4 regions of the Exiguobacterium sp. s70 genome follow, and region 3 is predicted to be linked to each of the others. Evidence: riboswitches for the same ligand, from Rfam matches in the RefSeq annotation. Region 3 holds a riboswitch; each other region holds the start of a gene.
What was found. Region 3 has a riboswitch for thiamine pyrophosphate ahead of KNP84_RS10785 (Ykof family thiamine-binding protein). Riboswitches for the same ligand answer to the same signal wherever they lie in the genome.
Positions count from the first base shown of each region.

Region 1: another riboswitch for thiamine pyrophosphate. It lies ahead of thiW (energy coupling factor transporter S component ThiW); the one in region 3 lies ahead of KNP84_RS10785 (Ykof family thiamine-binding protein).
Region 2: another riboswitch for thiamine pyrophosphate. It lies ahead of tenA (thiaminase II); the one in region 3 lies ahead of KNP84_RS10785 (Ykof family thiamine-binding protein).
Region 4: another riboswitch for thiamine pyrophosphate. It lies ahead of thiT (energy-coupled thiamine transporter ThiT); the one in region 3 lies ahead of KNP84_RS10785 (Ykof family thiamine-binding protein).

Region 1 covers NZ_JACSLV010000006.1:13,050-18,393, forward strand. The annotation lists gene KNP84_RS12595 (LTA synthase family protein) at 1-944, opposite strand, end outside; gene KNP84_RS12600 (VOC family protein) at 1,058-1,456, opposite strand; gene KNP84_RS12605 (YcxB family protein) at 1,550-2,050, shown strand; gene KNP84_RS12610 (GNAT family N-acetyltransferase) at 2,032-2,511, shown strand; gene KNP84_RS12615 (hypothetical protein) at 2,506-2,772, opposite strand; gene thiW (energy coupling factor transporter S component ThiW) at 2,836-3,324, opposite strand; TPP riboswitch at 3,390-3,488, opposite strand; gene KNP84_RS12625 (hypothetical protein) at 3,513-3,833, opposite strand; gene KNP84_RS12630 (aminoglycoside phosphotransferase family protein) at 3,876-4,844, shown strand; gene KNP84_RS12635 (hypothetical protein) at 4,846-5,344, opposite strand, start outside.
Region 2 covers NZ_JACSLV010000006.1:57,987-63,330, forward strand. The annotation lists gene pelF (GT4 family glycosyltransferase PelF) at 1-856, shown strand, start outside; gene pelG (exopolysaccharide Pel transporter PelG) at 837-2,285, shown strand; TPP riboswitch at 2,347-2,451, shown strand; gene tenA (thiaminase II) at 2,533-3,207, shown strand; gene thiM (hydroxyethylthiazole kinase) at 3,204-3,992, shown strand; gene thiD (bifunctional hydroxymethylpyrimidine kinase/phosphomethylpyrimidine kinase) at 3,992-4,828, shown strand; gene thiE (thiamine phosphate synthase) at 4,800-5,344, shown strand, end outside.
Region 3 covers NZ_JACSLV010000004.1:108,322-113,665, reverse strand. The annotation lists gene KNP84_RS10795 (ABC transporter ATP-binding protein) at 1-1,262, opposite strand, end outside; gene KNP84_RS10790 (ECF transporter S component) at 1,255-1,830, opposite strand; gene KNP84_RS10785 (Ykof family thiamine-binding protein) at 1,823-2,416, opposite strand; TPP riboswitch at 2,498-2,598, opposite strand; gene KNP84_RS10780 (GTP-binding protein) at 2,660-3,853, opposite strand; gene KNP84_RS10775 (hypothetical protein) at 3,959-4,222, opposite strand; gene KNP84_RS10770 (SMP-30/gluconolactonase/LRE family protein) at 4,235-5,116, opposite strand; gene rlmN (dual-specificity RNA methyltransferase RlmN) at 5,293-5,344, opposite strand, start outside.
Region 4 covers NZ_JACSLV010000002.1:437,681-443,024, reverse strand. The annotation lists gene KNP84_RS06930 (Asp23/Gls24 family envelope stress response protein) at 9-371, opposite strand; gene rpmB (50S ribosomal protein L28) at 625-813, shown strand; gene KNP84_RS06920 (thiamine diphosphokinase) at 872-1,459, opposite strand; gene thiT (energy-coupled thiamine transporter ThiT) at 1,459-2,031, opposite strand; TPP riboswitch at 2,108-2,208, opposite strand; gene rpe (ribulose-phosphate 3-epimerase) at 2,228-2,884, opposite strand; gene rsgA (ribosome small subunit-dependent GTPase A) at 2,886-3,770, opposite strand; gene pknB (Stk1 family PASTA domain-containing Ser/Thr kinase) at 3,815-5,344, opposite strand, start outside.

The sequences.
Region 1 (5,344 bases), on a different contig from region 3:
GCTCGTCGTAACTGCTCAGGCAAGGCGTCAAACGTGTTCGTCGCATACTGCGTATACACCGAACCTGATTTGACGGGATAGAGCGAGGCGTTGACGGTGAATTCCGCATCAGACGTCCGTCCCTCGTGCGTCTGATGATAAAAATTCGGGAAATACAGCATCTCGTCGCGGAGCGCATTCAGATTCGGTGTCAGTTCTTGACCGTTAACCGTCTGGCCGATTACGGACGCTTGGAACGACTCGAGTTGGACGACGATGACGTTCGTATCGGCTGTGGTCTCAACTGGTTCGGTCGCTAACGCTTCGATTTGGTTGCGCTCCCGTTCTGTCAGGTCGTCACCGAGATGAAGGGCGTCCTGAATGCCGCGGAATGCATCGAGGCCGTGATAGCCCCAAAAGCCGAGCTGATAATACTCGCGCATGTTCGAAATCGAGCTTTTCCGGTGATCTGTTTCGGCGTAATGAACGACGGTAGGGACGGTAAAGACGATGAAGCCGACAAGAAAACCGGCGACCGCCAAACGGCGACCGAGACGTTTCGGTTCCGTGATGGGGTGTCGCTTCATATAGAGGAGGACAGCCGCGTAGACGAGCAAGTCCGTGAACAAGATGAAGTCGGGCGCTTGAATCAGTGTCAGAAAGCCGCCCCCGACGTCTCCCATCTGGCCGATATCAGACAGTAGGGCGGCCGACAGCAAGTTACCGAAATAGCGGTAGTACCAGACGTCCGAGATGAGGAGCGTGCTGTGCAGAAACAGCGACGCGAACAAAATCCAGCGGCGCGTCTGTTGTTTTATGAGTAGCGCCCAACTCGTCATCATCAAGATGGTCGCTAGATTGATGAACAAAAAGCGCAGGTCGAACGCGCTCGCCGTCAACAGACTGAATAGGAACAGCTTGGCGAGGGAGAGCGATAAGTAACTCCAATAATCGAGATATTTCATGAAAGGCCTCCAAACGTTACGGACAAAGTGTGTTCTCTGTCATGTACCTGTTCGAAGACGGCGAAAAACATGAGGGTGTGCGATTTTGGCAATAAAAAAAGCGAGGCAGCGCCTCACTTGATGACAAACGTGTCCCGGAGCTCGATAATCGTGCCTTCCGGGGCTTTTAATTTACTCAAATGACCGTCAACGACGAAGTAGATGTTCCCGCCGTGCTTTGGTAGGAACGTCACGCCAAGTGATTCTAGCCGTCTCACTTCCGCTTCGAGGTCATCGACATAAAGCGCGAAGTGGACCGGGCCGGCCACATGCTTCGAATACGGTGACAACGTCTCATCGACTTTCGCCGTTTGGAGCTCGATATAAAAATCACCGAGTTTAAGCCAGCTATTGAACGCGCGCGTATGAAAGTCGGGCGACTCCTGAACGAGCTCGAAGCCGAGCGCCTCATAAAATCGTTTGGATGCCTCATAGTCGGGCGTTTGGATGCAGAGATGGTGGATTTGTTTCATGATGTCACTCCTTTCTTTTAGTTTATCCAATCAACGTTCTGAACGGAACTTTTCTTCACGTGAGACGTATAGGACACCGAGGAGGGAATGATGATGAAAATCCAATACGAATTGACAGAAGACGACTATATCCGGTTCAACTTGAGCCATATTAAACGTTCGAAAACAGGAAAGCGGATGATCCTCTTACAGCGAATCATCGGACCACTTATCTTTTTAGGCGCTGCTTTCGTGCTGGCGACGTGGCTCCAAGAGACGGACTGGTGGCTATATGGCATATACGGGGTCGCGAGTATTCTTTGGTTCCTGTATTATCCGAAATACTTTGAACAGCATGTCCAGAAGCAGACGCGGCGTCTCATCGACGAACGCAGCAACGAAGGCATGATTGGCCCCCACACGATGGATTTGGAGGAGACTGGTCTGCGCGATTTAAATGAGTTCGGCGAGACGCGTGTGTCATGGGCAGGAATCAAGGAAGTCGTCGAGGAGGACGATTATGTGTATCTATACAACTCCTCGGTCAGCGCCTATATTTTGCCGAAGCGCGGACTGGACATGGAAGAGGTGCGCCGATGGCTGCCGATACGCTGACGATTCAACTTGTCGATGACACGAACCGGGAGGCTGTTGTCGCCTTGACCGTCGCTTCTGACCAAGCTCGCTTTATCGAAACAAACGCCGAATCGCTTCGCGAGATGGAAACCGATGTCAAATATGCGTGGCAGTGCTATGCGCTTTGTCGCGATGAGCATCCCGTCGGCTTCATGATGATTGGGGCCGAGAACAAGGTGGAGCGTTACATCTGGCTCGATCGATTTATGATCGATGTGACAGAGCAAGGGAAAGGCATCGGTTCAACATGTTTACAACTTACGATTCAGTGGATGCAAGAACGCTTCGATGTCGATGACCTCATCCTCAGTCTGCATCCGATGAACGAACCGTCGAAACGGTTCTATGCGAAGGGGGGATTCGTCGACAGTGGCCTGATTGATGAGGCGAACGGGGAAGAGATTTGGGTGTATCACGTCAAACAGGGACAGCCGTCATAAGTCGGCCGTCCCTGTTTTCGTCGTCGTTGAGCCTTGAACAGCACTGCCCGCTTTGAAAAAGAGAACGATAGCAGCCACTCCGAAAATCGAGATGAACACGTTTTGGAGCAGAACATCGACGAACATCGGCTCGCTCGAGAATGTACCCGTTGCGATTTGAGCGTTCCACCGTGTATACGTGGCAATCCGTTCAAGTGTGTACAACAGACCAGACATGAACAGGCAGGCGGTAGCCGCCAATAATAGCGTCAATCGATTCAAGAAATTACCTCCTAATATCTGATATCCTGATTTTACCATTTACTATCGGTGGGAGGGAAGTATTTATCGCTTCGCCGTGAGCGGTCGCAATTGCTTGACCCGAGCCAAAACAATCCAGCCGAGCACGGCCCCCGTCACACTCGAAGCAAGGAAAGCTGGGAAGAAGAACAGCGCCCCGAACTCGCTCCCCATCAATAACTTGGCATACGGGACGGCGACGAGCGAAGCGATAAGGCCGGTCCCGATGACTTCACCACATGCGGCGAAGGCTACGCGGTTCGTCCTCATATAAAAGATACCGGCGAGCAGTGCGCCAATCATACCACCAGGGAACGCGAGGAGCGATCCAGTACCGGTCATGACACGGACGAGTCCGGTCACGAACGCGACGAGCACGGCCCCGATCGGTCCGACGGTGACGGCGGCGATAACGTTCACCATATGTTGAATCGGATAAGCACGGGCGACACCGGTCGGAATCGAGATGAACAGAGAACCGATGACGGCGATGGCGACGAGCATCGCCATCCAAGTGAGTTGTTGAATTCGCATGAATAAGTCTCCTTTCGAAATGAAAACGCCACTTCTCCAAGTGGAAAAGTGGCGTGGAAAGACAGACGAATCCCACACCACTTCCCTACGCTGGTATGAGCCAGATCAGGTTCGAAGGGTCCGGCGCATGCCGTCTCAGCCCGAAGGCTCCCCTAGTGGTCGTTTATTACGTTAAGTATAGCATACCGTCATTTGATGCGGTCGAGCTTTCTTGGTCGGAACGTGACATAGATTGTGCCGACGAACAGGCCGTATAACAAAAGGGAGAAGACGAGATTGATTAACCATGGGAGTGTCCCCATGAACACGGCGACGGAAGCGTTTTGAAACCAGACGAGCGCGAACGACAGCCCGATGAAGCTGATGACAAGCGTTGTCCAAAAGCCGATGTCCCGGCGCTTGAACAGACGCCAGACGAGTAGCCCGATGAGGACACTGACGACGGCCGTCGCCCCTAAATACATATACAAGATGGCATCGACCGGGTATGAGTAATACACAACGTCCATATCGTTTCCTCCTAGGAGATGATGAAAGAAAGGGTGAACAGGATGAGTCAGGCAATTCCATGGCGTGACCGAGCGTTTCGTGAACGGTTCGAACGATGGATTGAGGCAAACGTGCCGAATGCGAGGTGGCACGTGATCAAAGATACCGATTTGACGTACTTGCTTGTTGGCGCGCTCAATGAGGAACGTTACTACGCCAAAGCGGTGACCGATATCAGCCGCGGCGAGGCCGGATTGTCGGCGTTTCTTGCCGAGCGGTATCCTGATTTCGTGCCTGACGTCATCGCCATCGATTCAGCCCGGAACTGGTTGCTCATGCGAGACATCGGCGGAGACGCGTTACGTGAACGACCGGACGTGAGTCGATACGAAGCGGCGTTGCGTCAATACGCACAGCTGCAGCGACAGGAGATCGACCAGATCGAGACCTACTTGTCTTACGGCATCCCGGACCGCCGACCGGCCAAGTTGAAGGGCGAAATTCGCACGTATTTACCTGAGCTCTGCGCCGGGCTCGAGCAATACAAAGCCGAGGCCGTGCTCGCGCTTCAAGATGAATTGATTGCCATGTGCGATGAGCTGGCGACCGGGATGCCGATGAGTCTTGAGCACGGTGATTTGCACGGCGGCAACATCTTCTGGCGGGAACGGACGAATGATTTGTGTATCCTCGACTGGGGCGACGCGACCGTCACGCATCCGTTTTTCAGCGTGCGCGTGTTTTGGAACGCGCTGTACGACTTATTGCCGGAAGAAGACGAGGTTGCCTGGTATAAACAGATTCAAACGATGCGTACGGTTTACTTGGAAGCGTGGAGCGGCGTCGCACCCAAGGACGTACTTTGGCGTCATCTACTGATCGCCGAGGAGCTCGGTTGCGTCTATCGTGCCTTGTCGTGGCATGTGTATGTGACGAGATACCGGTACGATGTAGCTGAGTCGAGCGATAAGCCGGCGCAATGGCTCAATTTGCTACTCGAGTACCGGGACTTGAAACGACGCTTCCGATAAGTCATTCATGTTTCTCGAGTAGGTTTTCATAATCCGTCTCGCTCCAAAACAGCGGAGCAATCGACTCCGGACCTTTGAAAATCTCACCGTCTCGGTCGTAGACGATTGCGTAGCCACCCTCGACTTCAAAGACGATCAAGTCGGCTTTCACTTCCTTGACCCCGTTCCCAGCGATGATGACATCTTTGAGCGGGTCGCGCGCCACTTGTACGCCCCATTCGTCGAGCTCGACGATGAGCGCGGACGTATAGGCGTGGCGGTTATAGAGCGCCTGGAACTCGTCTTGTGTCAAAACGACGTCCGTCGGGGGGGCACTCGTTCCGTATTTTCGTTTCTCAATCTCTTCGACGAATTGAAGGAACGACGCTTCTTGCCAAAACAGCGGCGCGACCGATTCGGAACCGTTGGCGATGTCTCCATTTTCACTCTCATAGACGGTGGCGTATGTGCCGTCATCGAGTTTGAACGGATGGATATCGGCGTATGTATGATGGATGCCG
Region 2 (5,344 bases), on a different contig from region 3:
CTTGACCGAGCATGGCATTTATTCCCGTGAACGCGAGGAAGAAATTTTACAGTCGTATTGGATTCCGGCGCCGTATAAGCCGAGATGGGTCCGGTTCTTCCACCACTTGTCCCGCGAGGCGTATAACGCGGCCGATGAGATTATCACCTTGTTCGAGCGGAATCGCGAATATCAGGAATGGATCGGCGCCCCGAGCGAGAAGACGAAAATTATCGCCAATGGGATTGCCGACCGACAAATTCAGGCGACGGTCGATCGTCCGGAGCACGACCTCTTTCAAATCGGTGCCATCGTCCGCCTCGTTCCCATCAAAGACTTGAAGACGATGATTTACGCCGCCAAGATTTTGCAGGAGCGGCATCGTCTGTTCAAACTGACAATCATGGGTCCACTCGATGAGGATGAAGAATATGCGGAAGAATGCCGTCTGCTCATCGAACAGAGCGGACTGAACGATTATGTCGAACTGGCCGGGAAAGTGGACGTCCAAACGTATTTGCCGACCTTTGATTTATTGCTCTTGACGAGCATCTCAGAAGGCCAGCCGCTCGCGATTCTCGAAGGAATGGCCGCCGGGATTCCGTGGGTCGCCACCGATGTCGGCGCCTGTTCCGAGCTTTTATACGGCCGAGCGGATGACCCGTTCGGTCCGGCCGGTTTCATCGTGCCGCCGGTTCATCCGGAAGCGGTCGCCGACAAAGTCGAATGGATGATGGATTACCCGCAGGAACGAATGCGGTTCGGCAAGAACGGACGGGAGCGGGTACGCCAATATTATCGTCTCCAACAAGTCGTGGACCGCTATAAGGCTATCTATGAAGCGAGGAGGGAACAGTATGGCGGGCATCGGGTTTAAGTTGCAGAAGTTGTTCCAAGAAGACTACTATTCGTCCCGGCTGAAGGCGTACACGTTCTCCGGCCTCGTCACGTCCGGACCGTGGTTGATCGTCATCTTGGTCGTCGGTACGATTCAATGGTTGGCGTTCCAAATGCCGACGTTGTCGCTCGCCGAACGGACGCTCTTCATGATCTCGGTCTCGTACGCGTTCATCTTCTCGCAAATCTTGTTCAGTTTTCAACAGCTCGTCGTCACCCGATACGTGGCGGACTTGTTTTATGAGAAGAAGGCGCATGAGATTTTCCCGGTGTTCACCGGGATGCTCAAAGTGACGATTCTCGCGGCAGCCTTGCTGTATAGTATCTTTTGGCTATTGTCGCCGCTCGATTTTCTGTACAAACTGACGTTGTTCGTTTTATTCATGACGATTAACGTCATCTGGGTCATGTTCTTGTTTTTAAGTGCCGCCAAGTATTATCAAGCGGTGGCCTATAGCTTCCTGCTCGGCGGACTCATCTCGGTCGGGAGCGTCTATGCGATTAGCCGTCTCATGGTCGACCCGTCGAGTCTCGAGCTGTTGCTCGGTTTTACGGTCGGGATGATTGTGACGTTGTTCGGGTTGTTCTTCGCGATGCTCCGGACGTTCCCGCTCCGTTACGCGGTGAAAGAGTTCTCGTACTTCAAGTACTTCGACCGCTATCCAGACTTGTTCGCCATCGGCGTGTTGTACGTGCTCGGGATTTGGGTCACGAATTTCATCATCTGGTTCGGTGAAGGACGTGTGATCATCGCGGACTCGTTCTTGTTCAACCCGTATTATGACACGGCCATCTTTTGGTCGTACTTGACGATTATCCCGACGCAACTGTTGTTCGTCGTCGCTGTTGAGACCCGGTTTTATGAGCGCTACCGTACGTTTTATGGATTGATCAACTACGGCGGGGCACTCCATCAAATCGAGAAGGCGAAACAGACGATGACGTCCGTATTGAAAAATGAGTTGATTCGACTCGCGCGGAGCCAAGGCGTGGTGACGCTGTTCGCCATCCTGATGGCGGGTGCGTTCGTCAGTTGGATTGGTGTCCCGGATGAAATCGGTCAAATCTTTCGGATGACGACGCTCGCGGCGTTCGCGAATGCGATGATTCTCATCTTGACGTTGTTGTTGCTCTATTTCGAGGACCGGCGCGGGGCGTTGTTCGTCAACATCTCGTTCTTCACGTTGAACGCGTTGTTCACGTTACTGCTCTTGCCGCGCGGCATCGATTGGTACGGTGTCGGCTTTGCCGTCAGCACGACGATCACGTTCTTCTTGGCCGGCCTGCGTTTGATTTATTATATGGGCAAAGTTGATTATTACGTGTTCGCCGCCTCGAACCGGCGCAAGCTCGGCACCGAGCGGTTCTCGCGAATGGGGACGTTGTTGAACCGGCGATTCTCACGATAAAGGGTTTTCAGTACGGAGAAAGACTGATATGATGTGGTCGTAGACGACCGAATTTCATAATGTTTACCACTAGGGGAGTCGCGTGACGCGGCTGAGATGGACGAGGTCCAGACCCTTTGAACCTGATCTAGTTCACGCTAGCGTAGGGAAGTGGGCGAACCGATTGTTTTCGTACACTTTGTGTAAATCCGACGCCGCTTCCGTTATGGGAGGCGGCGTCTTTTTTGATTACAAAGGAGGAGAAAACATGACATTCACCGCACATTTACGACAAGAGGCCGATGCCTTGTTTCAAGCCAGCTTTGACCATCCGTTCGTCCGCGAGCTCGGAACGGGTGAACTCGACGAGGCGAAGTTTCGACATTACGTCATGCAAGACTCGTATTATTTGAATCAGTTCTCAAAAGTACAGGCGAAAGGCGCGACCCTCGCCCCGAACATGGAAGTGGCGAGCCGCTTTTTGACGCACGCGCTCCATACCATCGAAGCGGAGCATGCGCTGCATCGTGAGTTTTTCACCTTGCTCGACGTGACGGAGGCGGAGTGGGCGACGTTTGAGCCGGCCCCGACGGCTTACGCCTATGCGCTCCATATGCAACAGGCCGGTCCGACGCTCGGTGATGTGCTCGCAGCAATTTTGCCGTGCTATTGGGTTTATTACGAGATTGGCGAACGCATGAAAGACACGACACCCGACCACCCGATTTATGCGACGTGGATTGCGACGTACGGGTCGGAATGGTTCCGCGACCTCGTCGAGGAACAGATTGAACGGCTCGACGTGCTCGCTGGGCAGGCGACGGCGGAAGAACGGGTCCGGTATCAACAGCTGTTCTTGAAGAGTTGTTATTACGAGCATGCGTTTTGGGAGATGGCGTGGACGCTCGAGTCGTGGGATTTACCGGCGGGGGTGACACGATGAAGCGCGACTTATGGGATAAAGTCAGAGCCGAGCGGCCACTCATCCACAACATCACGAACATCGTCGTCGCCAACTTTTCGGCGAACGGATTGCTCGCCATCGGGGCGGCCCCGGTCATGGCGTCAGCGGTTGAAGAAGTGGCCGAGATGGCGTCTTTAAGCGATGCGCTCGTGCTCAATATTGGTACGCTCGATGCAATGACGGAACGTACAATGATTCGAGCCGGACAGGCGGCGAATCAAGCAGATCGTCCAGTCGTCTTCGATCCGGTTGGTGTCGGGGCGACCTCATTCCGGCGCGACGTCGCCAAGGAGATTCTGCAATCTGTCCGTGCGACGGTCATCCGTGGGAATGCCGGAGAAATCGCGACATTGATTGGCCTCGACGCGGCGGCACGCGGCGTGGACGCCGGGGAAACGCGGGTTGATTTGAATCACATCGCGTGTGAAGCGGCTAAGCGCTACACCTGTGTCGTTGCCGTGACCGGAGAGACGGATGTCGTCAGCGACGGGGACGTGACGATTGAAATTAAAGGCGGCACTGGCGCGATGGCCCGGACGACAGGGACCGGTTGTTTACTCAGTGCGGTCGTCGGTGCGTTCCTTGCGGTCGAACGGGATGCGGTCACGGCCACGGCGACAGCGCTCGCCGGTTATGCCCGGTGCGGGGAACTCGCTACCGCTTTGGCCGACGGGCCGGGTGACTTCCCCGTTCACTTCTTGAATGAGCTGGGCAAGATGACGGCGGTCGAGTTGCCGAGTGACCGCATCGAGGTGGTGTCATGATACGGCAGCAAGTGTTGACGATTGCCGGTTCGGATTCGGGCGGTGGCGCTGGCATTCAAGCTGATTTGAAGACGTTTCAAGAGCTCGGTGTGTTCGGGACGAGTGTTTTGACGGCTGTCACGGCCCAAAACACGCGTGGGGTGCATGGGGTCGAGGCGGTGTCATCAGAACTCGTGACGCAACAACTCGATGCAATCGGTTCAGACTTTATGATTGCGGCGTGCAAGACCGGGATGTTGTTCGATGCGGCGCACATCGAGGTGGTCGCTGACGGGGTGCGGCGTCACACATTCAATCGGCTCGTCGTTGACCCGGTCATGATTGCGAAAGGCGGGGCCTCGCTGCTTCAGGATTCGGCGGTCCAAGCGCTCAAGACATCCCTCTTGCCGCTCGCGACCGTCGTCACACCGAACGTGCCAGAAGCGGAAGTGTTGACGGGCATGACGATTCGGACGTTTGAAGACCGCATCGAAGCAGCAGAACGGATGTTAGCGTACGGTGTCCGTGCCGTTATTTTAAAAGGGGGACATCTCGATGGCGCAACTGCGGACGATTTGGTCATGACGGTGTCAGAGGCGTTCCTCCTGTCGGCCCCGCGCATCCAGACGAGTGACACGCATGGCACCGGTTGTACGTTCTCGGCAGCGCTCACGGCGGAACTGGCCAAAGGCTATTCTATCCTCGAGGCGACGGTGACCGCCAAGCGATTCATTCAAAGTGCCATCACGCATGGACTCGATATCGGTGCCGGACATGGACCGACGAATCACTGGGCGTATGCGACACATGGAGAGGCAGGTGTGACGCTTGAATCTATCACAACGAACTATCGCTGAGCAGTTGCGGCTCTACTTTATTTGTGGAACCGCGAACGCGGAAGACTTGCTCCAGACGGTGGAAACGGCACTTCAATGTGGCGTGACATGTTTTCAATTTCGCGAAAAAGGTAAACATGCACTGTATGGGGATAAAAAAGAAGCGATGGCGAGAGCGTTGCAAACACTCTGCCGCTCATACGATGTTCCGTTCATCATCAATGATGACGTCGAACTAGCAGAGCGCATCGATGCCGACGGCGTGCATATCGGACAGGATGATGCCGAGGTCGCACGCGTTCGTGAGCGAATCGGCCCGAACAAATGGCTTGGTGTCTCGGTGCATACGCTCGAAGAAGTAGCGGCGGCCATCGAGCATGCGGATTATGTGGGCATCGGTCCGGTCTACCCGACGAATTCGAAAGAAGACGCCGGGGCAGTGAACGGGACGGTTCTCATCCGCCAAGTTCGAGCCTTGTATCGAGAGCTGCCAATCGTGGGGATTGGCGGCATCTCACCGGAACACGTTTCGATGAT
Region 3 (5,344 bases):
TATGGCCCACTCAAGTAACCTTCATGCATCAAGTAATAGGTGTTCGCGATTCGGGCGAAACTAAGGTCGTGTGTCACAAACAGAACCGCCTGGCCGGCCCTGATTCGTTCAACCATCAATTCATAAAGCGCACGAAGCGATACCTCATCTTGTCCAGCAGTCGGTTCATCGAACGCGATGAGCCGTTTATTCGAGAGCATCATCACGCCGATGGCGAGCCTTCGTTTTTGCCCGTGACTAAGCGAGAGTGGGTGGTCGTTACGAAACGGTCCAAGCCCGAGCCGGTTCATGATGTCCCCAATCGGACGATTATGGCCATATGCGAGCTCACGTGACACATCACTCGTGATAAACAGATGAGCCGGAGATTGTGGGACGAGTCCGACTTCTTGATGTTCGCGGGCAAGGCTCTTGAGCCAAGTCGATTTGCCACTGCCGTTTCGACCGAGTACGGCAATGAGATCACCCTCGGCGACGGTCAGCTTGCTCGCTGCTAAATTGAATGTTTTTTTGTTTAATTGCGGTACGTGAAATAAAAAATCATCTCCTTTTGTCACCTCAACCGGAGAGAACGTATAATCCGGGCGGGCAACGAACGGTCCATCATAGTTGATGCGTCCGTTCACTAGTTCCACTTCTCTGTCGAAGAACCCGCCCCATAGGAAGGGTCGATGTTCGATGACGACAACGTTTACCGTCTGTGCGACGTTGTCGAGCCACTGAACGAAACGGGTTGATGTCTCGGGATCAAGGTGCGCGAGCGGCTCATCGAGCAGTAGCCATTCTGGCTTCCCGATCAAGGCGCAGGCGACAGCGATTTGTTGCTTTTCTCCACCTGAAAGGTCATGAATGACTCGGTCACGATAATCGGTCAACTGCAATTCCGCTAAAATCGTGGCCACACGCGTCATCATCTCGTCCCTCGCCACGGCAAAATTTTCGAGTGTGAAAATCAATTCCTCCTCGACCGTCTGCATGACGAACTGACTGTCAGGATCTTGAAACACCGTTCCGACACGACGATTCACCTCACCAGCTGCATACGTATCATAAGAGCGGTCAAACAAATATAGTTTGCCCGTCACGATTCCATCGCAGTTCTCTGGATACAGACGATTCAACAAAGAGAACAATGTCGATTTCCCCGACCCGCTCGCCCCTGTGATGAGAGTCCTCCCAGCAGTTAATTGAAGCGTGATGTCCGTCAATACTTTGCTCTGTTTTTCCGGATAGCGGAATGACAGCTGTTCTGCCTCAACCATGCACACGTCCCTGACGCGCGATGGCATACCCTTCGAGCGCACCCGTCCGAAGCAACAAGTCGCTTAAAATCTTACCTCCCAGACCGGCAATGAGCATCCCGCTCGTCGCTCGTAACGCGAACATCGTCGCCACGTATGTCGGACTGAGGGCAGCGAGTCCACCCATGACGTACGTATACGCGAAACTAGTCGCAGCTGCACCAAATCCGGCCAGCATGAGCACCCAAAGGTCATATCGCTTGTAGCTCGTGACCGCAAACGCCGCTTCAGCACCAAGTCCTTGAATGATCCCGACTAAAATAATACGAGGTCCAATCGCGTTACCAATCATCATCTCAATCGTCGCCGCAAGCACTTCGGACAAGAATGCGGCGCCAGGTCGGCGGATGATATAAGCCGCAATAATCGAGACGATGAACCAAATCCCAAAAATCCATTCGTACGCGATCGGTCCAATCAAGCCAGCCCATAGATTCCCGACATGTACGAACGCCAAATAGACGACAGCGAACACGACCGATAAAATGGCCAACAAGACGATTTCTTTTAACTTCCACGACTTAAGCATGCTGCTGTCCCTCGTGTGACGGGCTGTTCACGCTGAACGTGACCGTCATGACGACGTGGCTCGTCTTCGCACGGACGCGGTCGAACGTCGCCTCGTAAAATGAAAACACCGGTTCGATGTCGCCGTGAATACCCGAGGCGTAATGCATCGAGTCATTGAAAACGCCACGCTCTTTCGCAAAGGCAATTTCTTCGTAGATGATGTCCATATACTTCGCGTCCCCGAGCGGATAGAGGGCGAACTGGGAAGAGACGTACTGGGTCGATACCGGACCATTCACAGGATCAGTCGTCACGTCGAGCAGATTGTCTCCTGCCGTGTCGCCTGGGCACCCGACCGAGAACGTCCCGCTCATCGACACATGTTCCCCGGTCTTCGTTGCATGTGACAAGACGGCTTTGGCCACGTCGAACACATGCTGACTGCGTCCCCGGATGACCGTCGAGACGTCATCGGTATGCCGCCAAACGTTTTGCAAGTTCGTCTCTTTCAATGCCCCTTTGATGACACTCACAAAATCAGATGTCATTGGACTCAGCGTAAAGCGGAATCCGACGATCGGACTCGTACCACATTGGTTGTTCATGTTCTATTCCCCCTTATTGTATGTACACAAAAAAGCCGCATCCATGAGAATGCGGCCACTCGTCCAATGTAATAATCCATTAGAAAAAGTGCCACACTTCCTCACGCCGGTATTACCCGGATCGAGTCATAAGGGATTGGAGTCATGCTCACATCTCAGCCGAAGCACCCCTAGTGTAGTCCAATGTATGCGGTTATCTATGCAACGAGAAGTATAGACGACCGCTCCGAATTTGTAAACGGTTTATGTGAAAGTCACGATACCGTTCCCCGGAAGCGTGTCCTGCAACGTCGTCCAATCGAGCGCCATCTCCTCATCCGTCAACAAACACGCGTCGAGTCCGGCCTCGATGACCGCACGCTCCATCCGCTGCCCGATCAAGACGAGCTCCGTCTGACGGTCCCCGTACGGCTCGACGTAGTCGGCGGCGAGCTCAGGTTCTGCCGTGAACATGAGACTCCGCTCTTCCTCCGGCAGCGTCGCGAGCCAACGTCCCGCGTGTTCGAGCGTCGAGGCGTACCCCGCTTGCGAGAACAGGCAAGCGATGTCGTTCCGGGAGGCGATCCATAAGAAACCTTTGGCGCGGACGACTTGATCCGGGAACGCCTCGATCCAGGCGTGGAGCCGCTCCGGATGAAACGGACGGCGGCGGCGATAGACGAACGAACTGATGCCGTATTCCTCCGTCTCTGGTGTGTGTGTCTCGGCCTCTAGTTCTTGAATCCAGCCGGCGGCGTGCATCGCCTCCTCGAAATCGAACAGATTGACGTCCAACAGCTCCGTCAATTCCACATTCGCGTAAACTGACGTCAACAGTTTGGCGGTTGGATTGAGCGCATTCAACAGCCCGGCCATCTCACCGAGTTCCGTCTCGGTCACGCGGTCCGCCTTGTTCAAGACGATGATGTCCGCGAACTCGATTTGGTCGACGAGCAGGTCGACGACTTCGCGGACGTCCGTCTCATCGATGGCCTGCTTGCGTTCATGGAGCGACTCGCCCGAATTGAAATCTTTCAAGAACCGATACGCATCGACGACCGTCACCATCGCATCGATATAGACACGGCTCGTCAAGTCGATGCCAAGGGCGTCATCGGCGTATGTAAACGTTTGGGCGACTGGAATCGGTTCTGAGATGCCAGATGACTCGATGATAATCCCGTCGAGCTCACGGTCGTTCGTGATCTCCTGCACCGCTTCGAGCAGGTCTTCACGGAGCGTGCAACAGATGCAGCCGTTCGATAGCTCGACCAATTTTTCGTCCGTCCGCGAGAAACCGTTCTGCTCGATCAATCGTTCGTCGATGTTCAACTCGCTCATGTCGTTGACGATGACCGCATATTTCTTGCCGGACCGATTGTTCAACAGATGATTCATCAACGTTGTCTTGCCGCTCCCTAAATAACCGGACAGCACCGTGATTGGAATTCGTTTCATATATCCCCACTCCTAAATCGTAATCATTACTTTTTAGATAATGACGGGTCACCTTTGTCTTGTCAAGAAAAAAAAACACGCCCGTTCCCGGACGTGTTCCTTTCCCTATTCTTCCAACGCCTTGCGTTCCGCCTCGGAGCGGGGATACGTGTTCGCTTGCCACTCGGCCCGATAAATCGAATCGAGCTGCGTCAGACCGACCTCATCCTCATCCTTATCGGCATCGACACTCGGGGCCTCATCCCAGCGCGGATTCAAATACGTGTGGTCGTCTTCCCGGTTCGCATCCAATAGTTTTTGGATCCCGACCCGGGCCACTGCCGCGAGTGCCAAACCGATGCCTGCACGAACGAGCAATCGCTTCACCATCTCTTTACCTCCTTATCGTCCAAACCGATAGAGCGGCATCCCTTTCACGTCTGTATCAATTTTAAAGACCGACCCTGCGTCCGGATGGGCTTTGAGTGCCTCGTCATCCATCCCTTCACGAGCCGTCGTGATGGCGAGTTGGTTCAAGTCGTCGCCGACAAAACAACACGACGTGACGTTCGGGGCCGGCACGAGCACTTCGAGCACTTTTTCACCCGTCTTCGGGTTCCAGCGCGAGACACGGCCGCCGGCAAAGTGTGCAATCCATAAGAACCCTTCCTCATCGGACGTCATGCCGTCCGGGAATCCTTCCTCGACGGTAAAATCGATGATAGCCTCCCCTTCGCCGAGCGTCCCCGTCTTCAAGTCAAAGGCGTATTTACGGACCGTCTCGGTCGGTGTATCGATATGATAGAACGTCGAATGGTCGGGTGACCATGTCAGTCCGTTCGATAATGTCAACTCGCTCAACATGACCTCGGTCGTGCCGTCGCGATTCAGGCGGTATAGCGTCGCTTGTTCCGCCTCGTCTTCAAGATGGAGCGTGCCGGCGAAGATGCGTCCGTACGGGTCGGCTTTGCCGTCATTGAAGCGGAGCTTTCCTTCCGGGTCGTCGAGTTCGACGATTTTATCGAGCTCTTTTGACGTCTCGTCCCACTCATAAATCCCGTCTTTCAAGCCGACGACGACGCCGTCCGTCACTTTCGGGACCGCGAACCCGATCTGTTGTCCCATATCGAACGACGACAATTCATCTTCCTTCTCATCGTACCACCAAAGTGTATGTCCCTCGATATCGACCCAATAGAAGCGTTTCAGTTCCGCATCCCAACACGGGCCTTCCCCAAGCGTATTTCGAACTCGAATCCATAACGCAGCGTTTACTGTCTCCATTGAATTGCCTCCACTCTCTACATTGATTTCAAGTGACTATTCCCTGAGGGGGCAATCTCTATTCAACATTTCCCAAAATAGCAACCGCTCGGAAGAAAAATATTGAACCGGGCCGGCATCCTTCTAGGGCAGAAGACAAAAAAACTCCTTGAATCATGAGATTCAAGGAGTCTCTGTCATTTTGCGCCTTCGACATTCATATGCTTGCTGCGCAACTGGCCACAGGCC
Region 4 (5,344 bases), on a different contig from region 3:
CGTTCTCGTCAGTCATTCGTCAGACGAACGCCTTGTACGAATATGTTTACCGACGAAACGTTTAATCCTAAAGTTTCACCGAGCGTGTATTTTACACGGCTTTGCACGTTGTATGCGACTTCCGACACTTTCGTCCCGTAGCTTACAATGATGTGCATGTCGATATGTACGTCTTCTCCATCTTGACGTACGACCACGCCTCGGGCGTAGTTTTCACGTTTCAATAGTTCTGCGATCCCGTCTTTCAATTGAGCTTGAGACGCCATTCCCACAACGCCGAAACATTCCATCGCCGCACCGCCTGCGAGTGTCGCGACCACGTCGTTCGTGATGTCAATATTGCCATATGTTGTCTTCATTTCAATTGCCATATGGAGTAGCCTCCTTTATTCGGAATGATTCCTTCACTACATTCTACAATAAGTACCTAGTTATTAAAAGAACCTGCTCCATAAACTCGGTCAATTGTAGCCGTAACCCTCATTCATTATTAAAATCCTTTCCAGTAATGTCAAGTTTTTTTCTTGTCATCCTATGATTTTCTAGTTGCATCGTGAAAAAACCCGTGCTAATATAAACGAGTGTCTATTAGGACGAACCCACATAAAAAAGGAGGGGAAACGCATGGCACGTAAATGCTACGTAACAGGTAAATCACCTAAATCAGGTAACAACCGTTCGCACGCACTCAACAAGACAAAACGCACTTGGGGTGTAAACGTACAAAAAGTTCGTATTCTCGTTGACGGTAAACCTAAACGAGTTTGGGTTTCAGCTCGCGCTCTTAAATCAGGTCTCGTTGAACGCGTATAATTTTTATACACGAACGAAATAAATCCCAGCGGCATTCGCCGATGGGATTTTTTTGTGTTCATTTTTTGACATACAGCACGAGCACCATGCCTTCGTGCACGATCAAATCCGCCGCTTCATCGTCCCATTCGTTCGAGATGGTGAGCGCCTCATGGCTGACGACATCGTGACGGTCGAGCGGATATTTGACGCCGCGGATGGTCACGTTCGCCTGCTTCCATGGGATGAGCGACAAATAGTGACCGTCTTGACGCGGGAGTTCATAGCGTCCCGACCCGACGAGTCGTACCGTCTGCCCTGCCGTGACGAGACGCATCTCCGGATACGCCTCGAGCAGACCGATATTGCTGAGCGTCATATCGAGCCGGCCGCCGAGCGCACCGTAGACAATCATCTCCGTCGCGCTATGCCCCCGTGCCGCCTCGAGAGCGATCTCGAGGTCGGTCACATCTTTCTCAGATGGATAGCGGACGGCGTCGATCGGCACTTCGCCCGTGAAGGAGTCGAAATCGCCGACGACGAGATCTGGGTTCAGCCCGTGGTTCAACAGTGTCTCGTACCCCCCATCGACGCCGATGATGTAATCGACGTCACGCGGGAGTCCCGAGATTGGTTCCGGGCTGGCCGCCACAATCAACACCCGCATTAGCGGACGTCCCGGGTCGCGAGCGTCGCGAAGCGCGGCGCCGAGACGAACAAGAGGACGAGGACGACGGCCGACACGAGGAAGGACGGGAGCATGTACGTCATGTTATAGGCGAACGAGTAGGCGACGACCGGACCTTCCGCGTATTCGGCGAAGAAGACGATCCCCGACAAGACGTGGGCGCCGTAACGAAGCAGTGAACCGAGGAGCGCGCCGAGCACCAAATAAACGACGAGCGTCTTTTTCGCCTCATCCTTGGCGGCTCGTTTCACTTGACCAGCAAACAGTCCCGCCATCCCGACGACACCGTAAGCGAACGTGTAGTCGAGCAGGAACTGGACAGGCGTGAAGATATAGGCCCCGAACAGCAGTTGCAGCGTTCCGACAAGTGCACCGGTCGCAAGTCCGCCTTTCAAACCGTGACGATACGCCATGACGAAAATCGGCAACATCGCCAAGCTGATTGACCCGCCTTGCGGCATCCGGAACGGGATGAGCAAATCAAAAATCAAACCGAGTGCGGCGAACAATGAGATTTCAATGAGCGCCTGTAATTTTAAACGTTGTTTCATCTATTTCCCTCCTTAAAATATGAGCGAACGACAAAAAGCAGCATGACGTAAACGCCATGCTGCTATCGAGTAGCAACGTGCATTTTCGCCACATCCCTACGTCCGTGTGAACGGAACAGGTTCAAAGGGTTAGCGTATGCCTCTCAGCCACAGAATGTGACACCCCTTGCGACAATATTTGTTGTTCTATGGACGATTATACACGAGATGCGTTGCGAATGCTATCGATTGCATCTTTATAGCTCGGCTCGTTATAGATGGCCGAGCCGGCCACGAGCACGTCAGCACCGGCATCGATACATAATTTCGCAGTCTCCGCGTTGACGCCGCCGTCAATCTCGATTTCAAAGTCGAGACGGCGCGCTTGGCGCATCTCGTTCAACGCCGCGATTTTCGGCACGACCGATTCGATGAACTTCTGACCCCCAAAGCCAGGGTTCACCGTCATGAGAAGTACCATGTCGACGTCACCGAGCACGTGTTCAATCAATGACAGCGGCGTATGCGGGTTGAGAACGACGCCACACTTGGCTCCGGCCGCCTTAATTTGTTGAAGCACGCGATGCAAATGGTTCGTCGCTTCGACGTGGACGGTGACGATGTCCGCTCCCGCCTTGATGAAGTCTTCGACGAAGCGCTCCGGTTGGTCGATCATCAAGTGGACGTCTAACACCATGTCCGACTTCTTCCGTAAGCTCGCGAGCACCGGGAGACCGATCGAGATGTTCGGGACGAATTGACCGTCCATGACGTCAAAATGGATATAATCCGCGCCGGCCTCTTGGACCGCCTTCACTTCTGCCTCTAGGTTGGCGAAGTCCGCCGCTAAAATCGAGGGTGCAATTTTAATCATGTCAGTACCTCCGTTGTCTATCGTTTAACTCTGCCATAAACGTAACATAATTCTCATAACGGGTGGAAGCGATTTCTCCCGCCTCGACGGCCGCTTTGACGGCACAACCCGGTTCGTTCAAATGGGCACAGCCTCGGAACTTACAGTCGTCGTGCCGCTCGACGAACTCAGGGAAGCACCAGCGCATCTCCTCGACTTCGAGTTCTTCTGGGAACTCGAGGCTTGAGAAACCAGGCGTGTCAGCGACGAGCCCGTCAGCGAGCGTGATGAGCGTGACGTGACGCGTCGTGTGCTTGCCTCGGCCGAGCGACTTCGAGATTTTCCCGGTCGCGAGTTCTAGTTCCGGCGCGACCGCGTTCAAGAGCGAACTCTTGCCGACTCCGGTCTGTCCGGCAAACACGCTCGTCTTCTCTTTAAACGACCCACGAATTTGTTCAATCCCCGACCCGGTCTCCGTCGACGTCTCGATGACCTCATAGCCGATTGACCGATATAAGGCCGCTGCCGCTTGAATCGTTTCGAGTTCCGACTCCGTCAACAAGTCCATTTTCGTTAAGACAATAATCGGATGGACTTGCTTCGATTCGATTAAGACGAGGAAACGGTCGAGCAGATGGAACGAGAATGCCGGTTCCTTGACCGAGAACAGCAAGAACGCTTGATCGATGTTAGCGATCGGCGGGCGGACGAGATGGTTCGACCGCTCATCGACGGCCAAGATATAGCCTGTGCCGTCCCCTTGGTCTTGAATATCGACATCGTCGCCGACGACCGGCGAGATGTTCCGGTTGCGGAAATTGCCGCGGGCGCGACAACGGATCTCTTGTTTCTCTTCCGTCATGACATCATAAAACCCGCCTTGTAATCGAATAATCGTACCTTTCATCCTATGACCTCCTTAGAAAAAGAGGCGACGCGCGCGCCACCTCTTCATTGTGAATCTTTTGCTTGTGCGTACGTCACCGTATCCGTCCGGACGACTTCCCCGTCGACTTCGATCGTCGCGGTTCCGACTTCGTCCGGTGCAATGACGAGCGTATACGAGTAAGTCGTCGTCTCCGTTATCTTATCACGCAACACTTCGACTTCGCCACGGGCGTCTACCGTCCGAATGACGACCTCGAGTGCCACAGGTTCTTCGCCTTCAGCAGGCGGATCGATTTCGACGTTGACTTCCCGTTCAATCGAGACGTCGGTCGGTTCGACCCCTTGCGACACGATGACGGTCAATTCCGTCCCCGGGTCGACGGCTGTTCCGGCCGTCGGTAACTGACGAATGATTTGGTTGGCGGGCACGCTCGTTGAATACTCGTCTCGTTTGACGATTTTCAAGCTATTCTGTTCGGCGTACGTCGTCGCTTCCTCAAACGTATACCCGGCTAAATTGGCGAGTTCGACTTTATTGCTACCGGTCGAGACGACGAGCGTCACCGTCTCTTCAGACGGGACGACCTCGTTGTCCGGAGCAATCGACTGGGAGATGACATCGCCGCTATCGACCGTCTCCGACGCCTCGGATTGAATTTCGATATCCGCAAAGTCGAGGTCTTTGAGCGTCCGCTCGGCCGCCGACTGAGACAATCCTTCGACGTCCGGCATCGCGACCGTCTCTTTCCCGGCCGACACGACAATCGTCACGGTCGTTCCGCGTTTCGGTTTCCGACCGGCTTGCGGTGTCTGCGAAATGACGTCGCCAGCGGCGATGTTATCGCTCGCCCGCTCTGTCGCTTCGACGACAAAACCGGCTGTTTCGAGTTCGGTCGTCGCTTCGTCGTTCGTCATCCCGACGACGTCTGGCACGACGGCACGGGACATCTCATCGGCGATGACATATGCCCCGATTCCGCCGCCAATCAACAAGAAGAGGAGTAGGAGCCAAAGCCACCACTTCTTCTTCCGTTTCGGCTTCGATTTCACTGTCTCAGGTTCGCTCGGTGCGACCGGTTGTTCCGGTGTCTCTTTGACGTTCGGTTCGTCCGGGACGACCGGTGACATGACGAGCGTCTGATCGAATGCGTCCTGTTCCGTACTGAGGCGTTTCGGTTCGTTCGCACGTTCCGGGTCGAGCGCCGTCATGCAATCCTTCTTAAAGGCGGCGACCGATGTGTGACGGGCGCCCGGTGATTTCGCCAGCGCCTGCATGATGCAGTTCTCAAGCGCTTGCGGGATGTTCGGGTTCAAATCCATCGGTCGAATCGGGTCGTCTTGCAAATGTTGAAGTGCGACGGCGACTGGCGTCTCGCCGATGAACGGAACGCGTCCGGTCACGAGTTCATACAGGACGGCACCGAGTGAATAAATATCTGACTTCTCATCGGCGAACTTTCCGCGCGCCTGTTCTGGAGAAAAGTAATGGACCGAGCCGAGCACTGACATCGTATGGGTCAGCGTCGCGTTCGACATGGCCACCGCAATCCCAAAGTCCGTCACTTTGACGTTGCCGCTCTGATCGATCATCAT